Acidisarcina polymorpha: one gene and its partner. Each later gene encodes a partner of the first gene's protein in a complex. Links are inferred from orthologs where the notes say so. Each region holds a gene or a part of one and is shown in the gene's direction. Other genes may lie near its edges. The genes, in order: meaB and ACPOL_RS16435.

The links.
Region 2: the proteins of meaB (region 1) and ACPOL_RS16435 are in contact, whole or in part, in a crystal structure (PDB 8DPB), measured with the Methylorubrum extorquens proteins. The link is inferred for Acidisarcina polymorpha from one-to-one orthologs. Residues at the interface, in SOR26638.1 of Methylorubrum extorquens: Arg20, Ala21, Ala24, Arg25, Thr28, Ser32, Arg33, Arg34, His37, Thr98, Gly99, Gly100, Ser101, Ile102, Leu103, Lys106, Thr107, Ala110, Ala113, Ile114, Asp115, Arg116, Ala118, Phe119, Ile120, Arg121, Pro122, Pro124; in SOR27001.1 of Methylorubrum extorquens: Glu577, Glu578, Asn579, Asp580, Gly581, Arg582, Arg583, Arg585, His596, Ala604, Ser605, Ala608, Asp609, Gly611, Phe612, Asp613, Val614, Asp615, Ile616, Gly617, Pro618, Leu619, Glu625, Arg628, Gln629, Val631, Glu632, Asn633, Asp634, Glu661.

The regions. Positions count from the first base shown.
Region 1 is NZ_CP030840.1:5,924,681-5,939,530, forward strand. What follows is about bases 7,291-10,209. They hold meaB (methylmalonyl Co-A mutase-associated GTPase MeaB), read left to right. Parts: upstream 7,291-8,223; coding sequence 8,224-9,195; downstream 9,196-10,209. Other genes in these bases: ACPOL_RS25300 (hypothetical protein), read left to right, coding at 7,291-8,173; mce (methylmalonyl-CoA epimerase), read left to right, coding at 9,242-9,649; tsaB (tRNA (adenosine(37)-N6)-threonylcarbamoyltransferase complex dimerization subunit type 1 TsaB), read left to right, coding at 9,649-10,209. In the rest of the region: ACPOL_RS25270 (TonB-dependent receptor), read right to left, coding at 1-2,205; ACPOL_RS25275 (NIPSNAP family protein), read left to right, coding at 2,461-3,270; ACPOL_RS25280 (hypothetical protein), read right to left, coding at 3,289-4,734; ACPOL_RS25290 (hypothetical protein), read left to right, coding at 5,101-5,958; ACPOL_RS25295 (type IV pilus twitching motility protein PilT), read left to right, coding at 6,023-7,174; more of ACPOL_RS25300, read left to right, coding at 7,241-7,290; more of tsaB, read left to right, coding at 10,210-10,416; ACPOL_RS25320 (GNAT family N-acetyltransferase), read left to right, coding at 10,413-10,943; ACPOL_RS25325 (DUF465 domain-containing protein), read left to right, coding at 10,999-11,208; ACPOL_RS25330 (phosphatidylserine decarboxylase family protein), read left to right, coding at 11,423-12,088; pssA (CDP-diacylglycerol--serine O-phosphatidyltransferase), read left to right, coding at 12,085-12,897; ACPOL_RS25340 (Asd/ArgC dimerization domain-containing protein), read left to right, coding at 12,926-13,963; ACPOL_RS25345 (endonuclease III domain-containing protein), read right to left, coding at 14,133-14,825; ACPOL_RS25350 (tetratricopeptide repeat protein), read right to left, coding at 14,822-14,850. UniProt on the Escherichia coli protein: Binds and hydrolyzes GTP. Likely functions as a G-protein chaperone that assists AdoCbl cofactor delivery to the methylmalonyl-CoA mutase (MCM) ScpA and reactivation of the enzyme during catalysis.
Region 2 is NZ_CP030840.1:3,857,228-3,872,052, reverse strand. Bases 11,470-14,363 are described here. They hold ACPOL_RS16435 (acyl-CoA mutase large subunit family protein), read left to right. Parts: upstream 11,470-12,082; coding sequence 12,083-13,645; downstream 13,646-14,363. Other genes in these bases: ACPOL_RS16430 (hypothetical protein), read right to left, coding at 13,662-14,363; ACPOL_RS16440 (hypothetical protein), read left to right, coding at 11,561-12,040. In the rest of the region: ACPOL_RS16495 (DUF7948 domain-containing protein), read right to left, coding at 1-2,897; ACPOL_RS16485 (tetratricopeptide repeat protein), read right to left, coding at 3,356-3,904; ACPOL_RS16480 (DUF4260 family protein), read right to left, coding at 3,958-4,359; ACPOL_RS16475 (HlyD family secretion protein), read right to left, coding at 4,356-5,420; ACPOL_RS16470 (ABC transporter ATP-binding protein), read right to left, coding at 5,417-6,184; ACPOL_RS16465 (ABC transporter permease), read right to left, coding at 6,216-7,019; ACPOL_RS34160 (ABC transporter permease), read right to left, coding at 7,047-7,340; ACPOL_RS16460 (TetR/AcrR family transcriptional regulator), read right to left, coding at 7,359-8,018; ACPOL_RS16455 (catalase family peroxidase), read right to left, coding at 8,292-9,245; glgC (glucose-1-phosphate adenylyltransferase), read right to left, coding at 9,639-10,892; ACPOL_RS16445 (hypothetical protein), read right to left, coding at 11,069-11,422; more of ACPOL_RS16430, read right to left, coding at 14,364-14,399; ACPOL_RS16425 (MFS transporter), read right to left, coding at 14,572-14,825. UniProt on the Escherichia coli protein: Catalyzes the interconversion of succinyl-CoA and methylmalonyl-CoA. Could be part of a pathway that converts succinate to propionate.

The DNA.
Region 1 (14,850 bases):
GGGGCGATAAGTCATGCCGAAGCTACCCACTACAGAGGGAGGAATCGGGCCAACGATTGAATCGACGCTGGTTGGAGGCGCGGCAAACCTTGGCAGGATATAAAGCAGCGGCTTATAGAACGGTTCATAGAAACGCGTATTGAAATACAGGTTTGCCCAAATCTGATCGCGCATTACCCCAAAACCGCCGCGCAGCACGGTCTTTCCGCTTGCTTCGGGGGTCCACGCAAAGCCGACCCGCGGCGACCAGAGGTCAAGTGGCACGCTCTGCCATATCTTGCCTACCGTTGGTCCGGGATCGGTCGCGATTTTGCGAATATTCGACAGCCGGTTGTCCTCTTCGGACGGGTTACTGGAGTACTCCCAGCGCAGTCCAAGATTCAGCGTCAGCTGGGGAAGTATCCGCCAGTCGTCTTGCATATAGAAGCCGAGATAGTTCTGGCGATAGCCGCGGTTCGAGTCGGCAAAGTTAGGATCGACCCCAAAGTAGGTATAAGGGACGCCTTCCAGGAAGAACTCAAGTGCTGGATCGGTGCTCTGCGCCGGAATGCCAAACGAGGAGAGATCATCAAAGCTGTATTCGCCATCGATGAAAAAATCGAACGGCCCGTTGACCTGGATTCGCTTGGCGTCTGCGCCAAATTTAAGAGAGTGACGGCCCCTGGTGAGAAAAACGTTGTCAAACTCCTCGAAGGTGTTCGAGGAGGTGCCGGAGGGGAAGATTAAATTATTGCCGATCAAGGGAAGGCCGGAGATGGCGAGCCCGCCGAGAGGGCGATGGTTTTCCAACGAGATGCTGAGGGGCGATTCATTGTCGGTCGTCGCCTGATACGAAGTCCGGTTGTAATTGAACTTCGCCTCATTCAGCAGGCTGGTGTTGATCACTCGCTGCCAACTCAGGAGAAGGTAGTTATCCGCAACCGTACGCTTCCCATCGAAGCCGGGAACAAACGTACTTTGAAAGGGAACAATCGAGTATCCGTTGTCGATGACCCATCTGGCGAAGAGCTGGTCTTTTTCCGTTAGCTGATCGTCGACCCTGAGCAGCCCATAATTCTCCAGTGTCGGCTGGTTGCGGGAGGTATTGAGGACTGCCAATCCGCCCGAAAGCGATGCCCCGTTTGCATGAGGGAACAACGCCAGAAAGGGGGAAATCAGCGGATTCACCCCCACGTTAATCAACAGGCTCGGGTTAGCGGCAGACGGCAGTAGTCCCAGGTGGGCATTATCGTCGGGAACGGTCGCGCTGGTAGTAATCCCTCGTTGTTCATCAAGTCCTTCATAATCGGCGAAGAAGAACAGCTTGTTCTTGAGCAGCGGGCCGCCTAGCGCTCCACCAAACTGATTGCGCGTGAATGAAGGAATCTGGCTAAGATCAAAATAATTTCGAGCGTCGAGTGCGGAATTTCTAACGAAGTCAAAGACCGATCCGTGAAACTCGTTCGTCCCGGAGCGCGAAACCAGCTGGATATTCGCTCCCGCATTCCGCCCATATTCGGCGCTATAAGTGTTCAGAAGCACCCGAAATTCGCGGATGGCTTCGACGCCGAGCTGCACTCCGGCCGGCCCCCCCGGGTAGGTGTTGAACCCGGGATCGTTGATGTCGCCGCCATCGAGATTGAAGTTGTTCATGGTCGGACGGGATCCCTGGACCGCAGCCTTGGTGATCCCACCCTCTGAGAAAGGGCTGGGTCCCGCATTCGTGGTTGGCAGTACACCTGGCTGCAGCAGCGTCAGCTGAAAGAGATCACGCCCGTTCAGTGGCAATTCGCGAAGGATATTCGCGCTTACCACGGTGCTCATCTGCGAGGTTGTGGTCTCGAGAATGGGACCAGCCTCGGTCACGACGATCTGTTGTTCGACCGAACCGACCGGAAGATCGGCATCGACGACTGCCTGCTGGTTGACTAGCAGATTGATATTGGATCTCACCACGGTCTTGAAGCCGTCGTGCCGGACCACGACTTCATACCCACCAGGCTGCAAGCCCGCGATGTCATAACTCCCGATCGAGTCGGTGCGCGATTCTCGAGTGGTTCCGGTCGCCAGTTGGCGTACGGTGACATGGGCATCGCTAATTAGCGCGCCGGAAGCATCCCGGACCGTTCCCAGGATCTCGGAAGTAATGCTCTGACCGCCAGCAGGAAGCAGGTGGGTCGCAAACACGAATATCACAGGCAAGGCATGACGCAAAGCGTTCTTCACATTCGATCCTTGAGAGAATGCAAACGGCCGCCTATAGGACAATTCCCAGTCGATTGAATCTGACGCATGTGCCGGACATCTGACCCCGCGCCTTTGCTAAACAAGCTACACGCTCCGGTATCTAAAGTGGAAATCTATCTTAGTAAGTCTATGCCCGGGGCGAGTGGAGGATATCATCCTGTCCCTTATAGGATTCAAGGCCCTTTCACCGAGCAACAGAGTGACTGGCAAAACACGGTGGTCGCTTGCAGTAGAATGGTGCATTCCTCGGAGGTCATCATCCAACGCCGACAGTTTCTCGCCGCCAGCCTGGCTACTTCAGCATTAACCCTTACCCGCAAAGGAAGAGCACAAGCGGCGCCAGCAGCCTCTCGCGAATTTTATCTGCTCCGACGCTACGAGCTGCAGTCGGGGCCACAAACGAAGCTCACCGAGAGCTATTTCGCAACGGCGCTCATCCCGGCGCTCATGCGCATGAAAGTTGGTCCAGTGGGCGCTTTCCAACTCACCATCGGACCGGAGACGCCAACCTTTTACCTGCTCGTCCCGGGCAACTCGGTCGAGTCCTTAGCCACTCTCGATCTGCATCTCGCCCAGGACGAGCAATTTCTCAAGGACGCGGATCCCTTCTGGGCCGCACCTGCGACAGCGCCATCGTTTCTTCGCGTCGAGAGTACCTTGCTTGCAGCCTTTGAGGGATGGCCGAAGCTGACTCCGCCGGCCACTGCAGCCAAACGAATCTTTCAACTGCGAACGTACGAGAGCCCTAGCGACCGTGACCACGTCCGCAAGGTCGAGATGTTTAATCAGGCCGAATTGGATGTCTTCCGGAACGCCGGATTTCATCCCGTTTTCTACGGCGACGCCCTGATAGGTCCACGCTTGCCAAAGCTTACCTACATGTTGAGCTTTCCATCGATGGAAGAGTTGAATGCCCGTTGGGCGGTCTTCGGTGCCGATCCGAACTGGAAGAAACTCTCTAGCTCGCCCCGCTATGCCTTTGAAGAGATCGTAAGCAGCATCACGAACCTGATTCTGACGCCGCTTACCTGCTCCCAGATCTGAAAACCACTTGAGCCGGGCTTAGAGCGTTTTGAGAAAGGCGATCAAGTCTGCCCGTTCCGAGGGTTTGAGGCTGAGTCCAAAGGGATGACCGGGAATCGACCGTGTCTTGCCGTCGTAGCCTTTGAAACCAGTCGGGATGTAGTCAGGCTCGAGGCGAGCGGGATTGAACCAATCCTCTAACGTGAGAGCCGAACCATTGTGGCCGAAGGGCCCGCGATACCACACTCCCCGGAGTGAGGGGACCTTGTAGTACCCAGTACCTTTGTGGGTTTGCAGGGTGTAGCGCGGATCGACGCCTATATGGATCGGCATCACCTCCGCTGGGGCTGCGCTTCCGGTAAACCCCTCTACTGCAATCAGCTTGTTGTTCGTGTAGAGCGGCGGCGTGTGGCAGACGCCGCATTTCTGTTGGGCGAAGAGGATCTTTCCGCGAGCCGCTGATGCGTCCAAGCGGTTTGGATTCGGCGGGGGTTGCAGAGAGTAGAGATATTTGGCAAGCGCATAGAGTTGTCCATCACTATAGCGGGCAGCTGGAAGCGGCGGCTCGGTCTTGTCCGGCCCGTACCGGTCGGCCGCAAACATATCCTGAGCGAGCGAACCATAGCGCATCAGGTCCCCGATATCACGTTGACGGACCAATCCGGTGTGGTCAAGGAAGTGCCGGTCCCGAACCCCAATCAGATCCGGGATTTGCGGAGGCAGCAAGATACTCGTGTTGGCGCGGGCGGTGACGCCGGGCGGGATCGCCTCTCCGGCTGCAGCCAGCTCCTCAAGACTCATCGATTCGGGCAGCCGGTTGATGTCTCCTGGAACCCATGGCACTTCGAACTGCCGGGCGAAGCCGCGCACCTGGGCGAGGACCTTGCTCTCGGGCATAAATTTTGCCGAACTCCTCAGGAGCAGCGCTCCTTCACGATCGTTGGGGTTGTTGCCTTGCCCTCCAGGTACGACCGTACCGTCGGCCAGCACCCGGGTGTGGCAGGTGGCGCAGCTCATTGACCCCAATTCGACAATGCCCTTGCGCCGGACCACCCAGCGAGCGAAGGGTATCGTTCCATCCTTCGCCACCGGCATGCCGGTCTCCTTGAAAAAGTTTGGATCGCGCAGGTTCTGCTCACTGAAAAATACCGGGTGCAGCGAGGTGGGCGCATTGAAGACGATCTCTCCCGCAGCGATCCATGCATCTTCATCTCTGGGCGCATTTACTGGGAAAATGATCTCTGGATCCCGCGTCTTGAGCCAATCCCCATATCCGGCCGGTTCGCGTCCCGGGGCAAATACCGGATAGGACTTGTAAATGACTCGCTCTGAGATTTGGTAATATCGGTCCCGATCAAGGTGGACCGGAGAATATTCCGGGTTTGCGAGCGGCAGCTCGAGTGAGTGAATGGCAGTCTGGTCCCACGTTTGGGGGGTATCGGGGGCCAAGGCGAACAAGGCCAGAAGCAGCGCAGCGTATCTCATATAGGGCCGCTAACCGAGGGCGAAAGATGGAGGCTACAACCAACAAGGAACGGGAAATACCAGGAAACCTTAGCACATGCCCGGCTCAATAACCCGCGGGGCGGTCTTGGCGCCGCGCAACTTTGGATTTACCGGTGTGTTTAGTTCTAGGGGATATCGTGGTGAGCTCGGTGGGATTCGAACCCACGACCCACGCATTAAAAGTGCGTTGCTCTACCGACTGAGCTACGAGCTCACTATTTACCGCTACTTTCAAATTAACACAGACATTCTGCATCCCATGACTAAGCTTTCGGCGTAACACCGCCTATCGTGAATCCCTCAACCATGCGGTACTATCGACAGACTGGATGAACTATTCAAAGTATGACCCCATCTTTCCGCAAGTTCTTTGACCGGTGGTTTCTCACCATTTCCGCTCTCGGATTGCTGGCGGTTACCCCATCCACTTCCAAGAGCGCCGAGATTGCCCCTCAGTCTCTCATGCAGAACGGCTTCCACAGCATGTACAACCTGGATTTCTCTCAGGCGACGCAGGACTTCGATGAATGGCAGAAGCAGCATCCTCAGGATCCAATGGGGCCAGTCGCCCATGCCACTGCTCTTCTCTTCGCGGAGTTTGCCCGGCTCGGCGTGCTGGAAGCTCAATTATTTGTTGATGACAAGAGCTATGAAGACCGTAAGAAGCTTACTCCGGATCCGAAAATCAGGGATCAGTTTCAGAATCAGCTGGCAATGGGCGATCAGTTGGCAGCCGCCGCGCTGCTCAAGAATGCCAGCGATACAAACGCACGGTTCGCCAAGGTGCTTTCGCTTGGCTTGCGCTCCGATTACGCGGCCTTAATCGAGAAACGAGATCTTGCCGCCCTGAACTACACAAAGCAAGGACGTGAGGACGCCGATCTGCTGCTCAAAGAGAAGCCAGACGCCTACGACGCCTACATCGCCCTGGGGGTTGAGAATTACCTGACCGGCATCAAACCCGCTCCGATCCGTTGGATGCTTCAGATGGGTGGAATGCAGACCGACAAACTGCAGGGAATTGAGCAACTCCAGAAAACCGCTGATCACGGGGTTCTGCTCGCGCCCTTTGCCAAGCTGCTCCTTGCTGTGGCCGCGTTCCGTGACAAGGACATGAACAAAGGCTGCAACCTGCTTCGGGGGCTGGCCTCCAGCTACCCGAAAAACCCGCTCTATTCTCGGGAGCTGGTGCGCTGTCATTGACCCGGCGAGGGTCCTCGTTTGCGACGCTTATCGGTCGCTGACGATTTACGATAAATGAACGCGCATGAGTGCATACGAGAGCGAATTATCCCGGCTTGTCGACGAATTGAATCGTTCCGTTCCTGGCGTGCGCAGCGGGGAACGCACCTCGCTCGATCAACTACTTGCGCTCGCCGCGCAACGCAATGCCTCTGACATGATCCTGGTCGTCGGTTCGGCGATTGCGCTCCGGGTCAATGGCGGCCTCAGTGCGGCGGCGGGTAAGCCGCTCACACACGAAGACATTCGCGGCATGTTGCTGCCCCTCCTGACCACGGATCAATCTGAGGAACTACAGCGCGAGAGGTCCTTAGACTTCTGCTTTGTGCGGAATTCTATTGGCCGGTTTCGCGCCAATTTTCACTATCAGCGCGGGACTTTAGCGGCCAGCATACGCCTGCTTCCACCCCAGGTGCCGTCGCTTGAGTCGCTGCACCTGCCTTCCGTGCTCGCCCCGCTGACGGAGCGTCGCCAGGGGCTCATCCTGCTCACCGGTCCAACGGGCTGCGGCAAGACTTCAACCTTGGCGGCCCTGATCGACCTAATCAACGGTCGCCGCCGCGACCACATCATTACCATTGAGGATCCCATCGAGTACCAGCACATGAATAGGGGATCGATCGTCGAACAGATCGAGGTTGGACATGACACCCCCAGTTTTGCTCAGTCGATTCGCGCTGTGCTACGTCAAAGCCCGGATGTGATTTTGGTAGGAGAGATGCGCGATGCCGAGACGATGGCGGTTGCGCTGACCGCGGCCGAGACTGGCCATCTCGTCCTTTCTTCGCTGCACACCAATGACGCCGCCCAGACGGTTTCTCGTATTCTCGACACTTTTCCTAGTTCGCATCAGCCGCAGATCCGGCAGCAGCTCTCGTTGGCGTTGTTGGCGGTCATCTCCCAGCAGCTGGTCCCGGCCGCTGATGGTAGTGGGCGCTATCCGGCGATAGAAGTCATGCTTGCGACAACGGCGATCCGTAATCTGATTCGTACCGGTCAGGATCACCAGATACGGTCCCACATCTCAGTCGGACGGGCGGACGGGATGTTCACCATGGAGCAATCACTTGCCGAACTGGTACGCGCCGGCCGCATCCTGCGCGAGACTGCTTACGCCCACTGCTACAACCAGGCTGAGCTGCGCCAGCATCTCGACACCCCTTCACGGCATTCCTGAGGGACTGTAGCTACTTTTATCTTGAAATTTCCTTAGAAAACGGCAGAATGCATAGGGAAGAATCCAATGAAAAAGCCGGTCGCCCTACTTCTGTTGGTATTTGCCACGCTCTCCCTCCAAGCCCAGGATGCAAGCACCGCGCTGAGCCAATTCTTTGAAGGCAAACAAGTGGTGGTGAAGATCGATATGCCCGGCACGCAACAGGGGATTGACATCTATCCAGGCAAGCCAAATGCTTTCGACGCGAAGGCTTATGGCAAGCGGATGAAGAGCTTCCCGGCCTCGCTGCGCAGCGGCGATGCGGTCATGATCACTACCGTCAAGGTGAAGGATAAGCTGATCGAGTTCCAGCTAGGCGGAGGAGGCTTCGGCACTTTCGGGGACGACACCAACACTGCCGTTCAATTCACTCCGGCGCCCAAAAGCGATCGCGAGAAGGACCTGGAGAATCAACTCAGCAATACCGACGACTCCGATCAGAAAAGCCGCATTCAGCGGGAGTTGGATTATCTTCGCCGTCAGCGGGAGCGTGACGATCAACGTAACCGCGCTATCGCCCAGCAGGCTGCACAAGTCAAGAAAATGCAGGTCGATGACAGCCGGATGAAGGGCGGCTCCCGCTTCAACTTGAAATACGACGGCAAGGTTCCTCCCAACGTGACTCCGCAGGACGTAATCGCGGCGTTGTCCCCCTACGTCAGCTTTCCAGCCCAGATGACTGGAGGGTCCCCGGCTGATGCAGTCCCACCCCCGGCGGCCACCCTCCAGCCGGCGGTGATGTCACAGAGCACCGGAGCATCTTCGGATCCATCGCACGGCTTGCAAAAGGGAATGCATCAGGACCAGGTGCGAGCGCTGCTGGGAAATCCGACAAATGTCACCGACACCGATCATGACGGTCTTCATGTCCACTCTGAAACCTATGCTCAGGGAAGCACCCTCATTCACGCAGAATATGTGAATGGCATTCTGGTGCGTTACTCGATGGACGTTCACTGAGCAGTCACAAAGCCGTCATGACTGAGCTGGCGATATGATCGCTGCTGAGCATGACTGATGCAATTGAAGAGCTGATTGAACAACTTCGGGGCGGCAGCGTCCGCGCTTTGTCCCGAGCCATCTCCGAAGTCGAGAACGGCGGGTCGCTGGCTCCAAAAATCCTTGCAGGTTGCTTTCCATATTCTGGACGCGCCTTGAGGGTCGGTATTACTGGTTCCCCAGGGGCAGGCAAGAGCACTCTGGTTGACCACCTGGTCACGCAATACCGCAGCCAGGGAAGAACCGTTGGCGTGGTCGCCGTCGATCCGACGAGTCCCTATTCCGGGGGCGCCATATTAGGGGACCGCATCCGAATGCAGGCCCATCACGCAGATTCCGGCGTTTTCACTCGCAGCATGGCGACTCGCGGAGCTCTGGGCGGCCTGGCGAGTACCACGGCAGATGTTGTCTCCATCATCGAAGCCAGCGGCAAAGACGTCATTCTCATCGAAACAGTCGGCGTAGGTCAGGACGAAATCGACGTCGTTCGTCTGGCGGATGTCTGCGTTGTCGCGGTGGTTCCTGGGATGGGTGATGATATTCAGAGCATGAAAGCGGGAATCATGGAGATTGCCGATGTCCTGGTCATCAACAAAAGCGATCGCGAGGGGAGCGACCGTCTCGAACAAGAGCTCCGAGCGATGCAGAGTTTGGGTCACTCGTCCAAAGAACCGAATTTGGATGTTCACATTATTCGCACCGTAGCCATCACTGGAGACGGAATCGCCGAGTTGCAATCTGCCATCGGAGCACAGGAACAGTGGCTGGGAATGGAAGGACGATTGTTCGCAAGGCGCTCGGCACAATGGCGAGAGCGCATCTCGAATATGATCAGGCAGGAAGTGCTACGCAATATCCAACGGCCAGGCGGGGGCGAGGACGAGTTTGCGAAGCTGGCCGAGGCGGCCGCTGCCGGCACCGTCAATCCTTACCTGGCGCTGCCCAGGATGATGGAGAGATTGCGGCAGGCTGCTCGGAACTAAGAGAAAATGGCAGAGAAGATTGACTTAAGGAGACCAAGACAGAATTATGGCAACGATCGATCATTTAGGCATTGCGGTCAAGAGCATTGCGGCCGCTCGCGGATTCTACGAGTCGCTGGGGCTATCGGTGGTGCGGGAAGAAGAAGTGCCCGACGAACAGGTGCGGACCGCAATGATTCCGGTAGGCGAAAGCCGGGTCGAGCTGCTTGAACCCACCAGCGACGATTCTCCGGTGGGACGGTTTCTGGCGAGTCGAGGCGAAGGCCTTCATCATGTGGCCTTTCACGTCGACGATATCTCGGGAACCCTCGAAGAACTCAAAGCCAAGGGTGTGCGGCTGGTAAACGACGATCTTCAGATCGGAGCCGGCGGTCATCTGTATTTCTTTGTTCATCCAGAGAGTGCCGGCGGAGTGCTGGTAGAGATCTGTCAGGATTCGATCGCGGACGTCTGATGCTTTTAGCTATCGATACTTGCGGGACCTTGGGAGGAGTGGCGCTCGGTGAGTTGACAGCCCACCCCGCCACCCGGAGCTCCGAACCAGCGCAGGTGCGGCTCGCGGCCGCCCGCGAACTTGCGGGCAGAAGCTATTCCGAGCAGCTTATCCCGACCATCTCTGAGGTGCTTGCAGAGACTCGCGTGGGACTTCCGCAGTTGCAGGGTATCGTCGTCATTCATGGTCCGGGGAGCTTTACCGGGATCCGCATCGGCGTCAGTGCGGCAAAAGGTCTTGCTGAGGCTCTCGCCGTCCCGATTATTGCCGTTTCTCGCCTCAGGCTCTTGGCTCTGAAAGCCCAGGGCACGGCGATTGCCGTCCTCGACGCAGGTCGCGGCGAGTTTTTTGTGGGCGTCTATCAAGACGGAATTTGCGTTCAGGAAATTCTACTGACCCGCGAAAATTTGATGGAGGCGATGACGAACTGGAAGTACCCGGTTCTCGTCTGTGAAAACCGAGTTTTTGAGTCCCTATCGGAGATCGGGCCACGACTAGTCTCTGCACCAGCTGCGATCGACGCGCTTGCTGCCGGTGCAAACCGGTTTCTCGCCCAGGACTTCGACGATACGGCCCTGCTAGACGCCAACTATCTGCGTCGTTCTGAGATCGAGATGCTTGCCAGGATCGCCGAACATGCAGCACTGCGGGCCGCTCCATCGTGTGCTGACCCACGCCCTGCTTCGGTGTCGGTTGACTCGGCACCCGCTGATGTTCATCAAAGATGAGCGATGCGATTCGCATCCGGGCTATGACCGCCGAGGATGTGGAGGCGGTGATCGGGATGGAGCGGCAAACCGATACTGCTCCGCATTGGTCCCGCGACGACTACCTCTGCTGCCTCGAGCAGAATGCCGCTATGGCTCTGCAGCGGTTTGCCCTGGTAGCAGAATCGGGGTATTCCCTGGCAGGCTTTCTCGTCTTGCGCCTGTTAAAACTTCAGGGCGACTCCGAGGCGGAGCTGGAGTCGATCGTAGTCGCTCCTTTTCTGCAAGGGCAGGGAATCGGTAGACGGTTGATGACCGCGGGCCTGCAACTGGCAAGATCCCAAGGGGCCCGGCGCTTTTCTCTCGAAGTGCGAGCCTCAAACCAGGCGGCAATCCGCCTTTATCAGAGCTTTAAGCTAGCCGAAATTGGCCGCCGCCCGGGATATTTTCACCTTTCTGAGGAAGATGCTGTCCTAATGAGCATCAATTTGGAACTGGAGTTACGCGAAACCTTCGCACTTTCAGAATTTCCTCAACAAGTGGATTGAAAAGATCAGGCGACCGGAGTGATACTTTCATACGTCTTATGGAAAGAGGTGTTGCATGAAGGTAGAAACAACCGGAACGCAAGACGACGTGTCAATCCAGCAGCTGCAAGAGGAACACCGCCGGTATTCTGAGAAACTTGATGGACTCTCCCACAGCCCCTATCTATCAGCTGAAGAGCAGATCGAGGAAGTCCGCTTGAAAAAACTCAAACTTCGTGTCAAAGACGAGATGATGGGCCATCGTCCTTTCATTCGCTTCAACTAGCCAAGCCCTGGATTACGGCAGCTTCGTCACCCATTCGTGCTGCGGCGCCTGGACCACTGGACGCCGCAGGGGAATGGCTTTTTGTGTCCCATAGAACGCGCCAGCGCGCGTTACGACGCATTGACCTTCATCGCGACCTATACGCACCTATAATGGAAGAGGGCAGGCTCAAAGCCTGTGACATTCAGGAATAGAAGGTCGCTAACTCAAGTTCATGGTGCGTGACGGATATTTTTATGGCTTCGGCCTGCTGGCGGTCGCCGGGGCGCTGATCTGGTGGACGGGAGGATGGCTGTGGGCGATCGTTCCTCTTCTGCTCGCCGCGTTCTTTCTCTGGTTCTTTCGCGACCCGGCGCGCAGAATTCCCTCCGGAGCTGGTCTGATTGTTTCTCCTGCTGACGGGGTAGTAACCAGCGTTGAACACGTTTCGACGCTCTCGGGCAAGCAAATTAAACTGAGTGTCTTCTTGAGCGTCTTCGATGTGCATGTCAATCGCTCCCCCTTAAGCGGGCTGGTGCGGGAAGTTCGCTACGAAAAGGGTCTATTTTTGAATGCAATGAACCCGGCTTCTGCAGACAAGAATGAGCAAAATACCGTGGTTGTCGAGGGAGATGGCTGCCAGATCGTCTTCAAGCAGATCGCGGGTCTGCTGGCGCGGCGGATTGTCTTCAATAAGCGGGTTGGTGACCGGGTCGAGCGCGGTGAACGCGTAGGCTTGATCAAGTTTGGTTCGCGAGTCGATGTGCTGCTGCCAGGGAATGCCGCTGTTTCGGTAAAAAAAGGCGATAGGGTCAGGGGCGGCGCATCGGTGCTGGCCAAGGTGCCGGTGCCTACGCCCTTGTCCGGCGAGCCGATGATCGCCGGGGAGAGGAGAATTTGATCGCCCGCCAACGTCGGCGGGGCCTCTTCATTCTGCCGTCTGTTTTTACCGCCGGAAATATCGCTGCGGGTTATTACGCCATCACTCAGAGTTTGGAGGGTTCGGTGCTGGCGCCGCAGCACTTCAACTACGCGGCTCTGGCGATTGGGTTCGCAATTCCGTTCGACGCGCTCGACGGCCGCATTGCCCGCATGACCAATACCACCAGCGAGTTCGGCAAGGAACTCGATTCACTCGCCGACGTGATTACCTTCGGGGTAGCTCCGAGCATCCTAGCGTTCAGCTGGGGTTTTCGCTCGCTCGCCTTGGAAGGATATTCAGACATCCGGCAGCGCCTGGTGCAACTGGGAGCCTTCATCTGTTTTCTTTTTCTTATCTGTGGCTCGGCAAGGCTCGCGCGCTTCAATATCAGCCACAATCCGGTTGCCCTCAATCCCGGACGCGGGGACCGGAAGTACTTTGTGGGCATGCCGATCCCGGCCTCGGCAGGGATGATCGCCGCTGTCGTGCATTTTTTCCGAGGCGAGCCGCTGGCGGTCTGGTGGATGTCCGTACTGTGGATGGGACTGGTCGGCCTGATCGGCTTTCTCATGGTCAGCACCTGGCGATTCTGGAGCGGCAAGGAGATTAACCTTTTTAATCGACATCCCTTTCGTTTGTTGATTTTGCTGGGCGCATTTGTCTATGCGCTGGTGGTTTTTTCTCAGGTATTGTTGTTGCTCATGGCTGCTTTTTATACGTGCTCGGGGATTTTTTCCCGTGCTGCCTACTCCTGGTCGCGAGGACGAAAGCCCGCGAACGCTGCTTGAAAACCTCAAACATGTGAAACGAGACTTAATGCCTGAGAATTATCGGATTGCGATCGTCGGTGCTGGCTCCCTTCGCGGCAAGGAACTCAACGAGGCGCTTGGTGAATCCGCGTTTGCAGCGTCCGACTTTGTGCTGCTGGATGATGAGAGTTCGTTGGGCAAGGTCGAGGCGGTGGGGGACGAAGTCACTGTGGTGCAAATGATCGATCCACAGTCATTTGATCACGCGGATTTTGTTTTCTTCGCTGGAGACGCCGGCAATACGCTAAAGCACTGGAAGAGCGCCTCCCGTTCTGGCGCCAGCATTCTCGATCTTACTTACGCGCTCGAAGGCGAACCCGATGTATTGGTGCGTTCTCCGTGGGTGCGCGAGGAGCTGAACGGTCTTTCCTCAGGAAAGGCAACTCCCGATCTCAGAACGCCGGCGATCGTGCCGGCGCATCCTGCCGCCGTCGCGCTGGCGCTGTTATTGCTTCGCGTCAAAAAGGTGGGACCGGTCGCCAGCGCCTGGGCCACCGTCCTCGAGCCGGCCACGGAACATGGCCGCTCCGCCATGGATGAGCTGCATCAGCAGACCATCAGCCTGCTGTCCTTCCAACCTCTGCCCAAGGAGACCTATGACGCTCAGGTGGCCTTCAACCTGCTGCCAGTTCTCGGCGAGGAAGCGAAGGTGGACCTCGGTGCAACGGAATTGCGTATCCGCCGCCATTATGGGTTGCTATCCGGGGGAGGACTACCTCAGGTGAGCGTGCAGTTGATCCATGCTCCCGTATTCCACGGTTATGGCATTTCTCTCGGCATTGAACTGGAGCAGCCCGCCTCTGTTGAAGAATTAGAAGCAGCGCTTACCGGCGAACATGTCGACGTGGTTCTCGGCGATCAAGATGCACCCAGCAATCTTAGCACCGCTGGAGAAGAAGACATCATGGTGCGGGTGCGAGGGGAAGAAGGACGGCAACGTTTCTGGATTTGGGCAGCCGCCGACAACCTGAAGCTCTCAGCCCTTAACGCGGTGGCTTGCGCACTCGAATTGCGCAAATTGCGCCCGCAGGGAAAGGTCCAATGACTGGCGACAACTAGTCAGGCGGACTATCGCTGGCGCACGGTTCACGGCTGATGAAAAATTCCGTAGAAAGAAAAAACCCGGCCAAATCGGCTAGCAGCCTGGCGATGGTTCCTCTTTCGGGTACTAAGGACCTGCGCGGCACGGCAAGGATATGAAATCTTCAATGAAGCTATTTAAGGAACGGACCTGAAATGGGCAAGAATTCGGCGAGCGGGCAACCGTCGCACTTCGGAGTGGGTCCGCAGTGGGTCTTTCCCACCATCACGACGAGCGCGTGAAACTCGTTATAGTGCTGGACGATCGCATTCCGGTCGCCTTCTGGATAGCTTTCATTTAGCGCGTCTATTGCGAGCGCCTGGATCTCCGAGTAAGTTGCCTTCGCGGGTAAGAGCCTGTGCCGAGTGACGATGCGGCGGAGGTATTCGTCAACCACCATGGCTGGATGACCCAAAGCATATAGCAAGATGGCATCGGCGGTCTCAGGTCCAACTCCAGGAAGGGCGAGTAGCTTCACCCGGGCAGTCTCGGGCTGTTCGGCAGCAAGCTGACTTAACGAACCCCGGTATTCGCGGTCGAGCAACGTGACAAAGGCCTTCAGCGCTGCAGCTTTTCGCACCATAAATCCCGACGGGCGGATCAGCTGGCGCAACTCCTCGTCGGGCAATCCACGAACACCGTCGATGGTCAGCGAACCATGTGCCGCAAGGTTCTGGATTGATCGTTCTACGCCTTTCCATGAGGTGTTTTGGGTGAGATAGGCCCCGACGATGACTTCGAAGGAGGTGGCTGCCGGCCACCATTGCTGGGGACCATAGACGGCAGTCAATCGGAGGTACATCTGGCCGAGCCGCGCCTTCCTCATTCTGGCGATCCGGCTCCGTTTAGAG
Region 2 (14,825 bases), 2.1 Mb from region 1 along the record:
TTCACGGATTCTCCAACGGTGGAAGGGTTACTCGAGGAAGTAAGCGTGGTCGTCGTCGCAATGCTACCCGGCGCAATGGTGTAGGTGGCCGTCGCGACCGCACTCTGTGTATCTCCGCTCTCCACTGCAATCGCTTTGACGGTAGTCGTAGAGACGATAGAGAACGGGGATTTGTATATCGCCGAGGAACTGGTTGGCGGAGTTCCATCGGTGGTGTAGTGAATGACCGCGCCCGGCGAAGAACTCTCAATAGCTACGGAGAGTGGAGTGATATAGGTGCCGCCTAATTTCGGGAAGGTTGGGGCTGCGATCTGGCCGGTGATGTTCTCGGTCAGCCCATCGCCGCTGGAGGAGTAGGCCTTCGGGTCTCCAAGATAGCTGGCGCTGACGAGGTGAGTACCCACGACGAGGCTGCTGGTTTCATAGGCAGCAGTGCCGGAGCCGTCAAGGGGGACGTGCGCCACATTGACGCCATCCACGATGAAGCTCACCAGTCCGGTGGGGGTTCCGGTTCCGTCGACCGGAGCGACCGCAGCAGTCAGTGTGACGCTCCTGCCGGCTGGAGCCGGGTTGCTACTGGAGCTGAGCGTGGTCGTTGTGGCGCCGTGAAGAGCAAATTTCGCGAGGAACGCAACGCCCGGTTCCGTTTCCAAGACACCCTTGGTAATCGGGAAGTCGTTCGAGATTGCGAATGCCCCAAGATACACATTCCCTAGTCCATCGATGCCGACCCCGTAGCGGGAATCCCCGTCATAGCCGCTAGCGCTCCCTCCGAGATAAGTCGAATAGACCAGCGAGGAGCCGGTCGGATTAAGACCGGTCAAGTAGACGTTCCCTCCGGAGCTGTGGTTGACACTCTGGAAGGCGTCAGGAGTTACCGGGAAGTTCGTTGCGGTTGTGAACCCAGTCACAAAAGCATCCCCTTGGGCGTCAATGCCGAGATCATCGATGTGTGCACCGATAAGGCTCGACTTAGGAGCAAACTCCGAACCGCCTAGGTAGGTAGAGTATGCCAGCGCCGTGCCCGCCGGATTCAGCTTGCTGACAAATCCAACTACGGTGCCATCGTTTACTTTCTGGAATGCAGTAGAGGTTACGGGAAAGTCTGTAGAGACCGCGTCGCCGGCAACGTAAGCGTAGCCTTGCTGGTCCACCGCGATGGCATGGGCAACATCACCGGACAACAGCGACTGCGCAATGAATGAAGCGGAACCACCAAGATAGGTGGAGTAGATCAGCTCGGTGCCCGTGAGATTGAATTTAGAGACAAAGGCGTTCTGGCCGCTATAGCTAGCACCCGTGGAGACAGCGCGATTGGTCGTTTGTAGCGCACCGGGGGTTGTCGGAAAGTGTGTGCCCGAGGTACCGCCGCAGACGAAAGCGTGCCCCACGCCATCTACGGTAATGGCAAGGCCATAGTCTCCCCGGTAATCTGCCCCCTTCACAGGACTGCCTCCGAGGTAAGTCGAATACAAGAGATTCGTTCCTTCAGGATTCAACTTAGTGACAAAGGCGGAATTCGCACCGTTATTCTTGGCCGCAGTTTGAAAGGCGCCTGGAGTCGTGGGAACGTAACTCGGCGGATAGAATTGTCCATTTGCCAATCCGGTAAGGTAAGCATTGCCTGCTCCGTCTACAGCAACTCCGTTGATTTGGGCGGTGAAACAGGTCGAATAATCCAAAGCATTCCCCGTGGCATTTAGCTTGAGGACGAAGTAGCTCTCTACGTTGGGGCACTCTTGGTAGGCTCCAGCAGTTGTCGGAAAGCCGGCAGAGGCGCCCCCGGTGACATAGACATTGCTTGCCGGGTCGATCGCAAGCGCAGAAGGATAGGTGCCGCCATCGGAAGGGAAAAATGCCGTATAGTCAATCGCCGAGCCAGCCTGATTCACCTTGGTGACGAAGATCACTCCCGATTTGCGACTCAGCGAGCCTCCAAGCGCACCGGATTGCGCAGGAAAGTCGGTCGAGTACGTAATCCCGGCAGCGTAAACGTTGCCGATCGCGTCGGCCGTAATCGGAGCCTCGAGTTCGGTAAAGCCACTCCCGCCAAAGTAGGTCGAATACGCCAATGTCGGGTCGATCACCAGTTCCCGGCTATGGTCATATTGGCTTAGATCGAAGCCCACATCATTCGTCGTCAGTAATTTGAACCGTCCATCCACGGCCTCCCGCTGGCCACCTTTCAACTGGTAGACCACCGGTTTATGGAAGGCAACTTCACCGTTCTTCGCGCGGATCGTCAAGTTACCGTCTGCATCGATCTGGAGCTTTTCAGCCCCCTCAAAATGCAGCCGCACTGGCTTAACGTCTGCAAGTGGCGCGACTACGAAGTCGAATTCCAGCTGCTGGTGGTTGCCGTAGTAGACCAGATCGACGCCCGGATAGACGCCGCTGTACTTGACCTTGGCGTAAGTTGGCACATCCGTCCGCCATTTTGTCCGGTCGCTACTGAGGAAATAGTTGTTTTTCCCCGGCAACGGATCTGCTCCATCGACCCGCAATCCATGTGCAACGCCGGCAAGCTCCATCCGCACCACATCGGTTTCAGCGGCTTTCGCCTTGGCTGGCACGTTCCGAAGCTGGCCGTGAAGGCGATCCAGCTTCGGGCTGGCCGGATCTCTTTTGGTCAAGGCGAGGACCGCAGATGTGTCGGTGAGAAACAACGAATATCCTTGGCCGCGGGAGAGGAACCGAACCTGAGAATCGGTCTGTCCCTGATTCCCTTCAAAACTTAATGGCAACTTGCCGTAGTTGGTGGCCGGCGTAGACACTCCGCCAGAGGTTTGAATATGGCTTTGTCCGGAGCTTGCCGCGGAGGGATCGGTCCCCTGTCCGGAGGCTGCAATCTGGCTGATGGCTAAGAGAGTGAACGCGACTGGAAGAGAAGATTTCACAATAGCTCCTTTTGGGGGTTAAGGAGAGCGGCAGCGAAACGCTGCGCGACTGCCTCGCAATGGGTTGTTACCGGAAGGATTTGGCCGTTGTAGTCGACGGCTCTCGAAGCGTGGAGAAACGATGCGCTGATTCGCGTCGAATGTCAACCGTAAGCCCGCTCTGCGGCGGGGTGCTTAGAATTCGGTTTACGCACGAGTGTGCGTTGTAGACCGCTGCTCAACGACCACATCTGGAAGGTGGTTGGTGTCGGTAGGTCGAGAACACTAAAACTGATTGATTGGCGGAGAGGGGGAGATTCGAACTCCCGATACCCGTAAAGGTATGGCTGATTTCGAGTCAGCTGCATTCAACCGGGCTCTGCCACCTCTCCGCGGTCGCCGACACTCTTTTCAGTCTACCGTCGAAGCAACCAGCAAGCAACATCGCCGGCAATCGCTGGCATGCGCCTCTTGAGAACTCAGCGCGTTTCAGCCACTGTCAGCTTGCCTATTTGCTCATCGCTCTCCGCTACACCGGCGTCCACTTCCACATACGCATAAAGCTCCCGCGCCTCTTGCCAGAGTTCGAGCGCTTCTTCCCGGTGCCCAGTCTCTTGTTGAAGAAGCGCAAATCCGCGAATCGCATTTGCCAAATCGAGCGGAGGCGTATCTTCCTGGCCGCAGTAAATATCAAGGGCTTCCCGGTAATGGGGTTCCGCCGGCGCCAACCTTCCTTCCTCGCGAAGGATGTCGCCCACATGGCGCACCGTCTGCGCAAGGCTCAACGGATCGTTCACCGTGCGAAAGAGCGCCGTCGCTTCTTCGTAGCATTCCCGCGCACCTTCGGTCGCTCCCAGGTCTCTTTCCGTTGCTCCCAGATTGGTCAACGATTGCGCGAGCAGACGCGGGTTGTTGGACTTTCGGTAAAGAGAAACTGCCTCCGTGAAGGCTTCTTTCGCGTCCTCAAGGCGGTTTTCTCTACGCGCGTTGTAGCCGCGCGTCAGTGGGGATTCGGGTCGATTGTCCATGCTGGCGTCAGCCTATCACAAAGTCCCCGCGGACTCGCCCGCTTGCCCTGCAGTCAAGACATAGCTGACGCTTGGATGTGGGTCCGGCTAAAATTGCCCGGGGACTTCAAACCATATCCCAGTAGCCGGTCGAAACTGATATGCGAGAGCCAGATCAAAGATGCCTGTCCCGCGACCCCGGATTGATACTTCCACGCCAACAGCCCGAGCAAGAGCGGCAAGATGTAGGTGTGTACGATGTTATAAAAAATCACCGCAGCGGGCCGCGAAGTCGCTTCCTTCTTTTGTCCAAGATATCCAAGCAAGGCGATATCCGGAGCAAGGAACCATAAGAAAAAGAGCCACCATTTGCCGGGATATAAAGAACCAAAGGCCACGCAACTCACCACCAAAGCGATCAAGCCTTCGCCGCGGAGAAGAACATCGACGCGCATCCCGGCAGTCTCCGTATTCATTGTGCATTCCCTCCTGTATGCACAAAAGCGTCCACCCGTAGACCGACCGGCAGATCTGCCCCCGAATCTAACTGGATGAGCGTTTCCAGGATCTTTGTATCGACCTTCTCTGTAGGTTCATCGGTCTGCACGTTCTTTCTTCCTAACTCCTTGCCGACCCGAATGACATGGCCCTGAAATCTTTCTCCTCCATAAGCGTCGGCGGTGACATAAGCAGGTTGCCCAACCTTCACTTTGGCGACATCGGTCTCGTCCACATCCATTCGAACCCGGAGGACGGAGTTATCTCCAATCGTCACGATAGGATCGGGCACGGTTGAAGAATTACTCACGCTCTCTCCCGAACGATGGTGCTTGCGCAATACAACTCCATCAATCGGCGACCGGATCAACGTCTTCTCATATTTCGCCCGCGCTTCCGAAGCCTCTGCTTTGGTAAGCGCCAGCGCCGCCTCCGCTGCCGCCCGGTCTTCTTCGCGGGGCTTATCGTCGACCAGCGAGTGATGTTGAAAAGCTTCGTTGTAATTCGCCAGCGCTACGTCATATTGGCGGACATATCGCTCCTGATCCTCGCGGGAGACAATGCCGGCGTCGAAAAGCTGGTTGCGACGGTCCATCTCCGCCTTAGCATTTTCCATGACCGCCTTGTTCTGTTCGACCGTGGCATAAGCCTCTCTCCGCTCCTGCGTGCGGGCGCCATTGATCACCTTCCGCAATTCGGCCTCACGTTGCTCAACGGTTGCTTCGGCGGACAAAATCGCTGCCCGATAGTCAGCATTCTCTAGCTCCGCCACTATCTGGCCGCGGTGAACGAGGTCGCCCTCTTCAACCAAGACCTGCTTCAGTTTTCCACTCAACTCCGATCCAACCTTGATGTCTTCGGAGACTGGCTCGACCTTCCCCGGCCCAGCAACATACCGGCTTCCCGCCATACTGACTTCTGCATGCTGTCCACTTTTGACGGAAGCGGCCTTGACTTGTCCTGACCGCTGAAAGCCATTGACCGCAACTGCAGCCGCAACCAAGCCGACCCCCCCTAACATCCAATATTGTCTTTTCATACTGCCCCCGTATAAGCGGCATCCGCGCTCTCCGAATGCGTATTCGATGTTTGTGACGAACACTGTGACAGAAGACCTTGCACGTTCTGAGTAGCCACGATCCGCCCGTCCTCGATGCGGACGATCCGGTCGCCCATGTCCAGAATTCGGTTATCGTGGGTCACGATCGCGACAGCTCTATCCCGCTGGTGAGCCAGATCGCACATCAATTGCATCACCGTCCGCCCGGTATGAGAATCCAGCGCCGCTGTCGGTTCGTCAGCCAGCAGCACTTCCGGGTCTCCGGCCAAGGCCCGTGCCAATGCGACCCGCTGCTTCTGTCCGCCGCTCAAATCGGCGGGTAGCGTATTGACTTTCTCTGAAAGCCCGACTTCCGCGAGCAGCTCTCGAGCCTGCCTTCTAGCCCGTTGCCCTCGGATGCCCTTTAAATCGAGGGCCACTTCGACGTTTTCACTCACCGTCAACGTCGGAAAAAGATTGAAGGCCTGGAAGACAAAACCAATATGCTGCAGCCGGACCGCCGGCAAGTCTCGCTGGCTCATCGTTGTCGTTTCGATTCCAGCGACCCGCACACTTCCTGAAGTCGGCCGCAGAATGCAGCCCATGATCGACAAGAGCGTGGTCTTGCCGCTGCCCGAGGGACCCATGAGAAGCAGCACTTCTCCGCTGCAGACGTCGAGATCAATCTCCTCTAGCGCCGATACACGCATTGATCCCTCGGAATAGACCTTGCTGACTCCTCGAACCCGAATCGCTGGTTGCATAGCCAACTCTTTCTGTTACGGGATACGTCACTCAGTTCTTGAACACCATTGCCGGATCGATCGTCAGCACCTTCTGAATCGAGACCGTCGCCGCAATCAGGCACATGGCTCCGGTAAGAAAAAACATCACCAAGGCCGATTGCCATGTCAGGATGATTGCCGCGCCGCCGGTCGTTCCGCCATGCACCACCACCAGGCTCACCATCATTCCCTGCGCGTAGCCGAGCACCGCCGCAATTGCGGCCTGCTCCAGAATGATCCGGTAGATATAGCTGTTCGGCGCGCCCATCGCCTTCAGCGTCCCGTACTCGCGCAGATGATCCACGGTCGTTGCATAGATGGTCTGGGTGACGACCACAATGCCAACTACGAGTCCGAGCGCCGCGGCGATCAGCACCGAAACCCCCGCTCCTGTGGTGAACATCCAATATCCTCGCGTCATCGCACTAAACCGTTTCGTGGTCAGCACGTCTACGTCGCGCAATCTCCGCTGCAAGCTCTCCCGCAGGGCTTCAAGGCCAATGCCGGGAGCCGCCTTGATGAGAATGAAGACTGTATCCGGCTCCTTCAAGTTGGCTACCTGCTGCGCGTTCTTGAAGGTCATGAACACATACGGCGAAGTCGTAAATGACCGGATGCCATGAGTGAACCCGACCACTCGCACGCGATGGCCATTGATCTCGACGACCTGTCCTAGCTGCTTCAGACCGAGCTTGTCCTTATAAAGCTCATCGATCATCGCCGCGTCCGGAGCCTTCAGGTCTGCAGTATTCCCGCTGACAACGTTCCATGGCGCCCCCATCTTCTGATCTACATTGAAGCCCACTACTTGCACGCTCTCGAGGCCGCCATCTGGCCGTTTTCAGCTGCCGAATCGTGCAATGTACTTCTCTGCCGACGAGACACCCGGCGTTGCCCGCACCTGGTAAAGCTTGCGTTCGCTGAAAATGCCGCCCTGTTCGATGTAGGGAATGCGCTGCGACGCGACCCAAAGATCGGCGCCCGAATGATCGATCAGGCCCGTCGTAGTAGTACTAAATCCGAGGAACAGCCCCAGCTCCACGACCATCAGCACCACGGCAAAGGTGATACCCGTTAGGGTGACAATAAGTCGGACTTTATCGTGAAAGAGGTTCCGTCTTGCGATCGGGGGCATGGCTCACTTCACTTTCCCTTAGGGCGTCTTCGTGAGGTCGGGCAAGTGCTCACTGGTGCGGGCCATGCCATGCATGATCGCCTCCAGCATAAGATCGCTGCGCTCCCGGAGCGAACGCCAATCGATGGCGTCTGCCTTGCACTGCGTTATTTCGAGTGCTGCCACTCCGTGCACTGCCGCCCAGATTGTCTGGGCCATGAGATCGGCATCCGTCAGTTCCAAGCGGAACAACCCCTCCCGCATGCATTCGACCAGAAGCGACCGCACGTAGGCATAGGCGTTCTGATCGGGATTGCCCCTATTCTTCAGTTCTTCCTCGCCGACCGGAAGGTTCATCGGCGTCATGAACATCAATCGGTAGTGGTTGGGGTGCGCAACGGCAAACTCGATGTACGCTCGCCCACAGGCTGTGAGGCGTTCCTTCGGATTGCGAATCGTCGAGAGCTCTTGAAAAACGGCCGCCAGTGCGGCAAAGTCTCGCCCACATAGTTCCTTAAAAAGCGCCTCTTTATCTGCGAAATGGAGATAGATGGCGGTAGGCGAATAGTCAATCCTGCGCGCCACTTTGCGCATCGATACACCTTCATACCCCTGCTCGACGAATAACTCGCGGGCCGCATCCAGAATCAACTCCCGAATCTCCACTCGCTCCCGCGCTCGCCGCTCTTGGACTGTCATGATCCCCTGCTTAACACTGTTCACTAAACACTGTTACCTATATGCACAGTGTTCGAGAATTTCTAGGCCTCTTCAAACAAAATTTGCTCTCAGTGAGTAATACAAGGAAGCAAGTCTTAAGGGAACGGCGGACAAGTGCTCATCTCGGCGCGAAATCGAACGGGTCCACAGTTCAAGTCGACGTGCCATATTAGCGAAGACCCCGACAGCCGTTTTCTGGAGGAAAAACCGCTATGGCAATCGAAAGAACGTCGAAGAAATGTCTAGGAAGTTCTATCCCGCCTCGGGAGCTGCCCGGCGACGACGTCCACTGATGAGGTAAACGGCCGCTCGCACTTCCAGCAGAGGGTCCCCCGACGGCTCAATTCCCTCAATCCTGGGTATGGGATCGAAGATGATCTGCTTCTGTTCGTGGTCGCTATCAGCTACTGGTGCGGTCAGGGCAATCGTTCCCAACTCGAGCAACGTTCGATCTTCCGGCCAGTGAATCGTTGCGTCATCGACGGTATCTCCGTCGTTAGCAAGCTGCACCAGGATCTTGTACTCGACCGGTCCCGAGCCAATCCTGCTCTTAATCTCGTCGAACAGGTAGTCTGGACCTTTGGAAGCAACAACTGCATCGTCAAGGTGTTGGTTGCCGGCTGCGGGAACTATTCGGTAGCGGCCAAAGCGGGAGGCGCCGTCGGCGTTGATGAAGCGGAAGGCAGTTACGCCATAATATGTCTCAGTCGCAAAGCTCACCGGCGCCGGCTTCGGCGTCTGCACGTACGCAAGCGCGGCTGGGTGTGACGCTAAGAATGCCCCCAGCGGAGAAGCCGGAATGTTGGTCACATCGCTGGTCGCGATCGCCCGTAAAAGCTCCAAAAACTCCTGGCCGGTGTGCGTCGGAAAGCCGTCCGATGAGTGACTCACAATGTCGGTGTGAACGTGGGCGGCCAAGTTGAAGCGGATGGCCATGCCGCGAGGATTGGCATTCGGATCGTTGTCCGGAATGAGGGGAACTCCCGTGGAGTTGGAAAAACGGACAGTTACCGGCGTAGAGCTGCGAGCGATGTGGGGAGCACGAGTCAAGGTGGCGGCCCCTGGCGAAGGAGTGAATGTCCCAGTAAACATCGTGCCCTTGGCGTGTGCCGGTCGAAAGCCCGGATGTTCACCAAAGATGGCGTCGAACTGTTGGATCAAGTCATGGCTCAGCGCTAGTAATTTCTCATCATTGGGTAGTGGCATGGCTTCGCTCCTTGAACGTAATTCGGTGTAGCGCGATTAGCTGTCACAATGGATTCGCATCTGTCGCGAAGAGACTCACTTGTTGTCAATCATGAATTCGTATAAGCATGAATTGTTCGAAGCTATGAGGTTCGAAGTTTCATCCGCACACGTAGCCCAGAGAGGCGGCTACGCGGCACTATCGCACTGTGCGGCCTCGATTCCACGAAGAGCGAGATGTCGCCGGGGCGTAGGATCGATCGGCAACGAATGAACAGGTAAGTCTTATGGTTTCGCCCGTCGAACCCTTAAGTCTGCAGCAGCACCGAGTTGGCCTCGGTGGCGATAGCGGTAGAAAGAAATTCTAAGCTCCCTCAACATGCCTGAGCTAAACTGCTGCCTCTGCCGAAAGCCTTAGCCCTGCCGCATGAATTCCGGAGAAACCGGACTCTCGTAGAGCGAGTAATCCCGAGCGACCACGGTCAGTCCCGAGGGCGTCACAAAATAATTCCGCCGATCCTCGTTCTGGTCATAGCCGATCACCGTTCCTTCCGGAATATGGACGTCGCGATCGATGATCGCCCGCTTGATGCGGCAATGCCGTCCGATGTCGACATGCGAGAAGATAATGCTCGAATCGACTTCCGAGAATGAGTTGATGCGGACATCCTGAGAAAGCACGCTGTTCCGCACCACCGCTCCTGAAACAATGCAGCCCGCGGAGATCGTGGAGTTGATCGCCATTCCCGTGCGCCCCGGCTCGCCAAAGACAAATTTCGCCGGCGGATATTGCCGTACCCGCGTCCGCATCGGCCAACTCGCGTCATACAAGTTGAACATTGGCGAGACCGAAGACACATCCATATTCGCATCGTAATAGGCATCGAGTGTGCCTACATCCCGCCAATAGAGGGTCTCTTTTTTATTTTCATCGACGAAATTGTAGGCCGTCATCTTGTACTGGCCTAAGATCGCCGGCAGGATGTTATGGCCAAAATCATGTTTCGAGTCGGGGTCCTCGGAATCTTTGATCAGGGCGGGCAACAGGACATCCGTGTTGAAGATGTAGATGCCCATCGACGCATCGACCATTTCTGGATTGAACGGTGAACGCAGCTCGGTACTCGTCGGCTTCTCTAAGAAGCCAACCACCTCGCCGTTCTTGCCGACTTCCACTACGCCAAATCGTTTCACTTCGTCTGGTCGAACCGGCAACGTCGCCAGGGTCACGTCCGCGCCGGAGTCGACGTGGTGCTCCAGCATCTTGCTGTAATCCATTTTGTAGATGTGGTCGCCGGAAAGAATGAGCACGTGCTTGGGCTGCTCAGCTCCGATCGAGTAAATATTCTGGTAGACAGCATCTGCCGTGCCCATGTACCAGTTGGCGCTCACTCGCTGCATAGGCGGCAAGATCTCGATGAACTCACCGAGTTCCTGGGCCACGATTCCCGTCCAGCCTTCGCGGATGTGGCGATTCAGCGAAAGCGCTTTGTACTGCGTGAGAATATAAACCCGCCGCAGACCCGAGTTGATGCAGTTAGAGAGCGTGATGTCGATGATTCGATAGTGTCCGCCAAACGGGACGGCTGGCTTCGCCCGGTCGCGAGTCAACGGAAATAGCCGTTCTCCAGCGCCGCCAGCTAATAGAACTCCAAGCGTATCCCTCATGCTGTTGCCACGCCCCTGCATATCTGCTCACTATTCGAAAATTCGATTTCCGCCAGACATTCTCGTTCTCTTACGGAACGAGCGAGTGTAGCACACGAATGCAACCCGTATCATGTACGGTCAATGCATGGCTTCACGCATCGGACCACATCCCCAGATTTCTTTCACCCGGACCGCTATGCCTCGGTCTGGGAGTCTCCCGCACTCTCACCCTCAACCGCGATCCGGAGGGAACGCAGGAAGCTTACATCCTGAAGTGTGAACTCACCCACGTTCACTACTTCTCCGTCCGCGCCCTCGCCCTCAGCCGGCGTGGTATTGCCTGAGCCAAGACGCTTGGATGGCGGCAGGATCGCGCCGGGTTGCTGCTCCACTTCGTTCAGGCCGATGGTCGCCTCTAACATCAGGAGCACGTCAAATCCCTGCTTGCGGATATCCTGCACGACGCTGGCAATGTCCTCTGATTCCGAAACGGTTTCATGGATCGCCTCCCCCAGTTTTTGAATCAAACCCCGCAGGCGCTTATTCAATGGCCAGCCCCATTTCCGCCTGCCGGGCGCGACCCCGGACAGACATATATTTTCACTACCTTACTTCTGATGATCCAGCACCGCAATCCGAATCGTCCTCACCAGAAAAGAATCCTGTCCCACTGATAAAATTCCCACATGGCTGCGGAAACTTTTGGGCGAAAATTAGGGATTGGCCTTCGACTTGCCGCAAAAGCAGTCCAGCAGCGGGCTACCGCAACCCCTGCGCCTTCAGCGGTGAACGCCCCGGCATCAGTCGGTCAGGGGTCATACTCGAGAAAACAACCCATCTCAACTCCAGCCACAATCCAGGCTGCAGCCAAGGCAAAAGGAGTAGCTCGCGGCGCCAAACGGTTCGGCGAGGCGGTCTGGGGGCCAATGGCCCATACCGGCGGCGTCCTTTGGCTGGAGATCACTGGCTTGTTCTTCGCCTTGTTTTTCCTTTTCTTCGCGCAGAACGTCTACAAATTTCGTTTTTCTTACAAAAGCGGCCCCGACCACACCCACTTTCTCATCTATTCGGTCTTGACCGTCCTCTTTGCCGCCTTCACGTTCAGCCAGTTCTTCAAGGCCCGGCGCAAAGAGCAGAAGAATCGCGCACGCCGAGCAGAGCGGTAGCTCGGTTTTAAGTCGCAGATAAATCTGCTATGGTGCGCGGTGATGCGTGACCAGCCCTTCTTCACCCAGCAAGATCTTGACGACGCTAATTTCGATCCACACCGGGATTTAGGGGAGCCGGGTCAATTTCCCTACACACGTGGCATCCAGCCCACCATGTACCGCGGCCGGCTGTGGACCATGCGCCAATATGCCGGAATGGGCGATGCCGAGGCCTCGAACCTACGCTACAAGTTTTTGCTCGCCAACGGCACCGCCGGGCTCTCCGTGGCATTCGATCTCCCCACCCAGATCGGGTACGACTCCGATGATCCGATGGCGCTCGGCGAAGTCGGCAAAGTCGGCGTCGCTATTGACTCCATCGAAGACATGGAGCGGCTCTTCGCCGGCATCCCCCTGGACAAAATCTCCACCTCGATGACCATCAACTCGACGGCCAGCATCCTGCTTGCTCTCTACGTTGCTGTTGCTAGACGACACAACATCCCCCTCGGAAAACTCTCCGGTACTGTACAAAATGACGTCTTGAAGGAATACATCGCTCGCGGCACCTACATCTACCCGGTACATCACGCGCTGCGCATCGTCACCGACATGCTCGCCTGGACCACGACAAACGTGCCTGAATGGAACACCATCTCCATCTCCGGCTACCACATGCGCGAAGCTGGCTCGACCGCCGCGCAAGAACTCGCCTTCACCCTGGCCAACGCGATCGCCTACGTCCAAACCGCCCTCGATGCCGGCATGGAGATCGACGCTTTTGCGCCGCGCCTCTCCTTCTTCTTTAATGCGCATAACGATCTTTTCGAAGAGATAGCCAAGTTCCGCGCCGCTCGCCGCCTCTGGGCGCACATCATGCGCGACCGCTTCGCCGCCAAGAATCCGCGCTCCTGGATGCTCCGCTTCCACACCCAGACGGCCGGTTCGACACTCACCGCACAGCAACCTGAGAACAACATCGTCCGCACCACGCTGCAAGCGCTTGCGGCGGTGCTTGGAGGCACGCAATCCCTGCACACCAATGGCTACGACGAAGCCCTGGCCCTCCCTACCGAGGAGGCCGCCCGCATCGCCCTCCGCACTCAGCAGATCCTCGCCCACGAGTCCGGAGTCGCGCAAAGCATCGATCCCCTCGCCGGCTCTTATTTCCTCGAGTCGTTAACTAACGACATTGAGCGCCAGGTGCAGGAGTACTTTGCCCAGATAGAAGCCATGAGCGGCATGTTAAAGGCGATCGAACGAGGCTGGGTGCAGCAGGAGATCCAGAACGCCGCTTATCGTCACCAGCAACAAGTCGACTCCGGAGAAGTAGTCGTCGTCGGAGTCAATCGCTACTCCCAAGAAGAAGACCCGGACATCCCCACACAAACAATTGACGAGAACCTGGAACGCCAGCAGGTGGATAGAGTTCGCGCCCTGCGGCTTCGCCGGAACCAGCAGCGTTGTCAATCTGCAATCGACGCTGTGACAGATGCCGCCCGCAATGGAGCCAACCTGATGCCGGCGATTCTAGAAGCCGTAGAAAGCTGCGCTACCGTTGGCGAGATCGCTGGGGCGATGCGGAAGGTGTTCGGCGAATACCGGGAGAGTGTGGTTGTCTAGTCTGCTGCAAGGTCGCTCACTGCACCGGAGTCTCATCGACCGCCTTATACCCCGCAGGCACCTCGAACAACTTTGGATCCGGCTCGCCACGCTTCACTTGGGTCACCGAAATAATCTGCGCGCCGGTGCGAGGGTCTTCATGCTTCATGAGCATGTTTAAGTGCAGATCCTCGGAATACCAGTATTGGTCCTTGATCATCAACGGCTTGCCGGTGGTGCTCACTGCGGCGGTCACCGTCTTCGTCTGCAGGATGCCGTGGACCGCGACCGCTTCCATCACGCTGCTGCCCAGATCTTCCTCCTTTATCTCTGGAGACAATGGATGCGACGGCTCTTGAGGTCTCTGTTGAAGCACCATCTCATGGGCGAGATGGGTAGAAGGAATGAGAAAGACGCTCATCCGCGTCTGCGGATCGTAGAGATGAACGGACAACAAGGACGGCTCCCCTGCAAATGTAACCGGCACCAACTGCCGCCGCTCATTGTAAATTCGTCCCTGCGCGTCGCGGGCGATCCGGTTCGTCGTCTTGCGCATCGCAGTCTGGCCGTTGTCCAGTTCCACCGTCGTCTGGATGTCGACGACCGCCGAGAACGGTGCGTTGGGAACCGGCGTCACAAAGACTCCCGGCACTCTCGTCTGAACACCTCGATAAGGATGCTCGATCGATCCCTGCGCCACCTGCCCGTAAGAAACGGGCGCGGACATCAAAGCACCGAGCCACAATACACTGGAAAGAATCACAACTCTTCGCACAGGCGCCTCCGCAAGCAAGAGTCAGCGAAAGTTTACCGCAAAGGCTACCGGGATACAGCCACTCTTTTGGCCGCATCGCTGTCGGTGTCCCGCAAGCGGGATAATACAGCCGCAGAGTCACTCATCGAGAAAGAATCGGCTTTGAGTTCCGACTCACTCCGATTTGGGTGTTCTAGCCAAGCGTCAATTCGCCGGCTTCCAACGCCACCCGATGCTTTCGATCCAGATGGGCCGACCATAGCGCCAGCACGAGCATGCAGACGGTCACGATCCCGCTCGCAATCGGGAGTTGCCGATAGCTGAACCCCGCCGTGAGCAGCGCGCCGCCCAAGGTCGCTCCACTCGCATTGCCCAGGTTGAACGCGCCCTGGTTTAGCGTCGAGGCGAGGTTTGGCGCAGCCGATGCTTGTTCGACGATACGCGCCT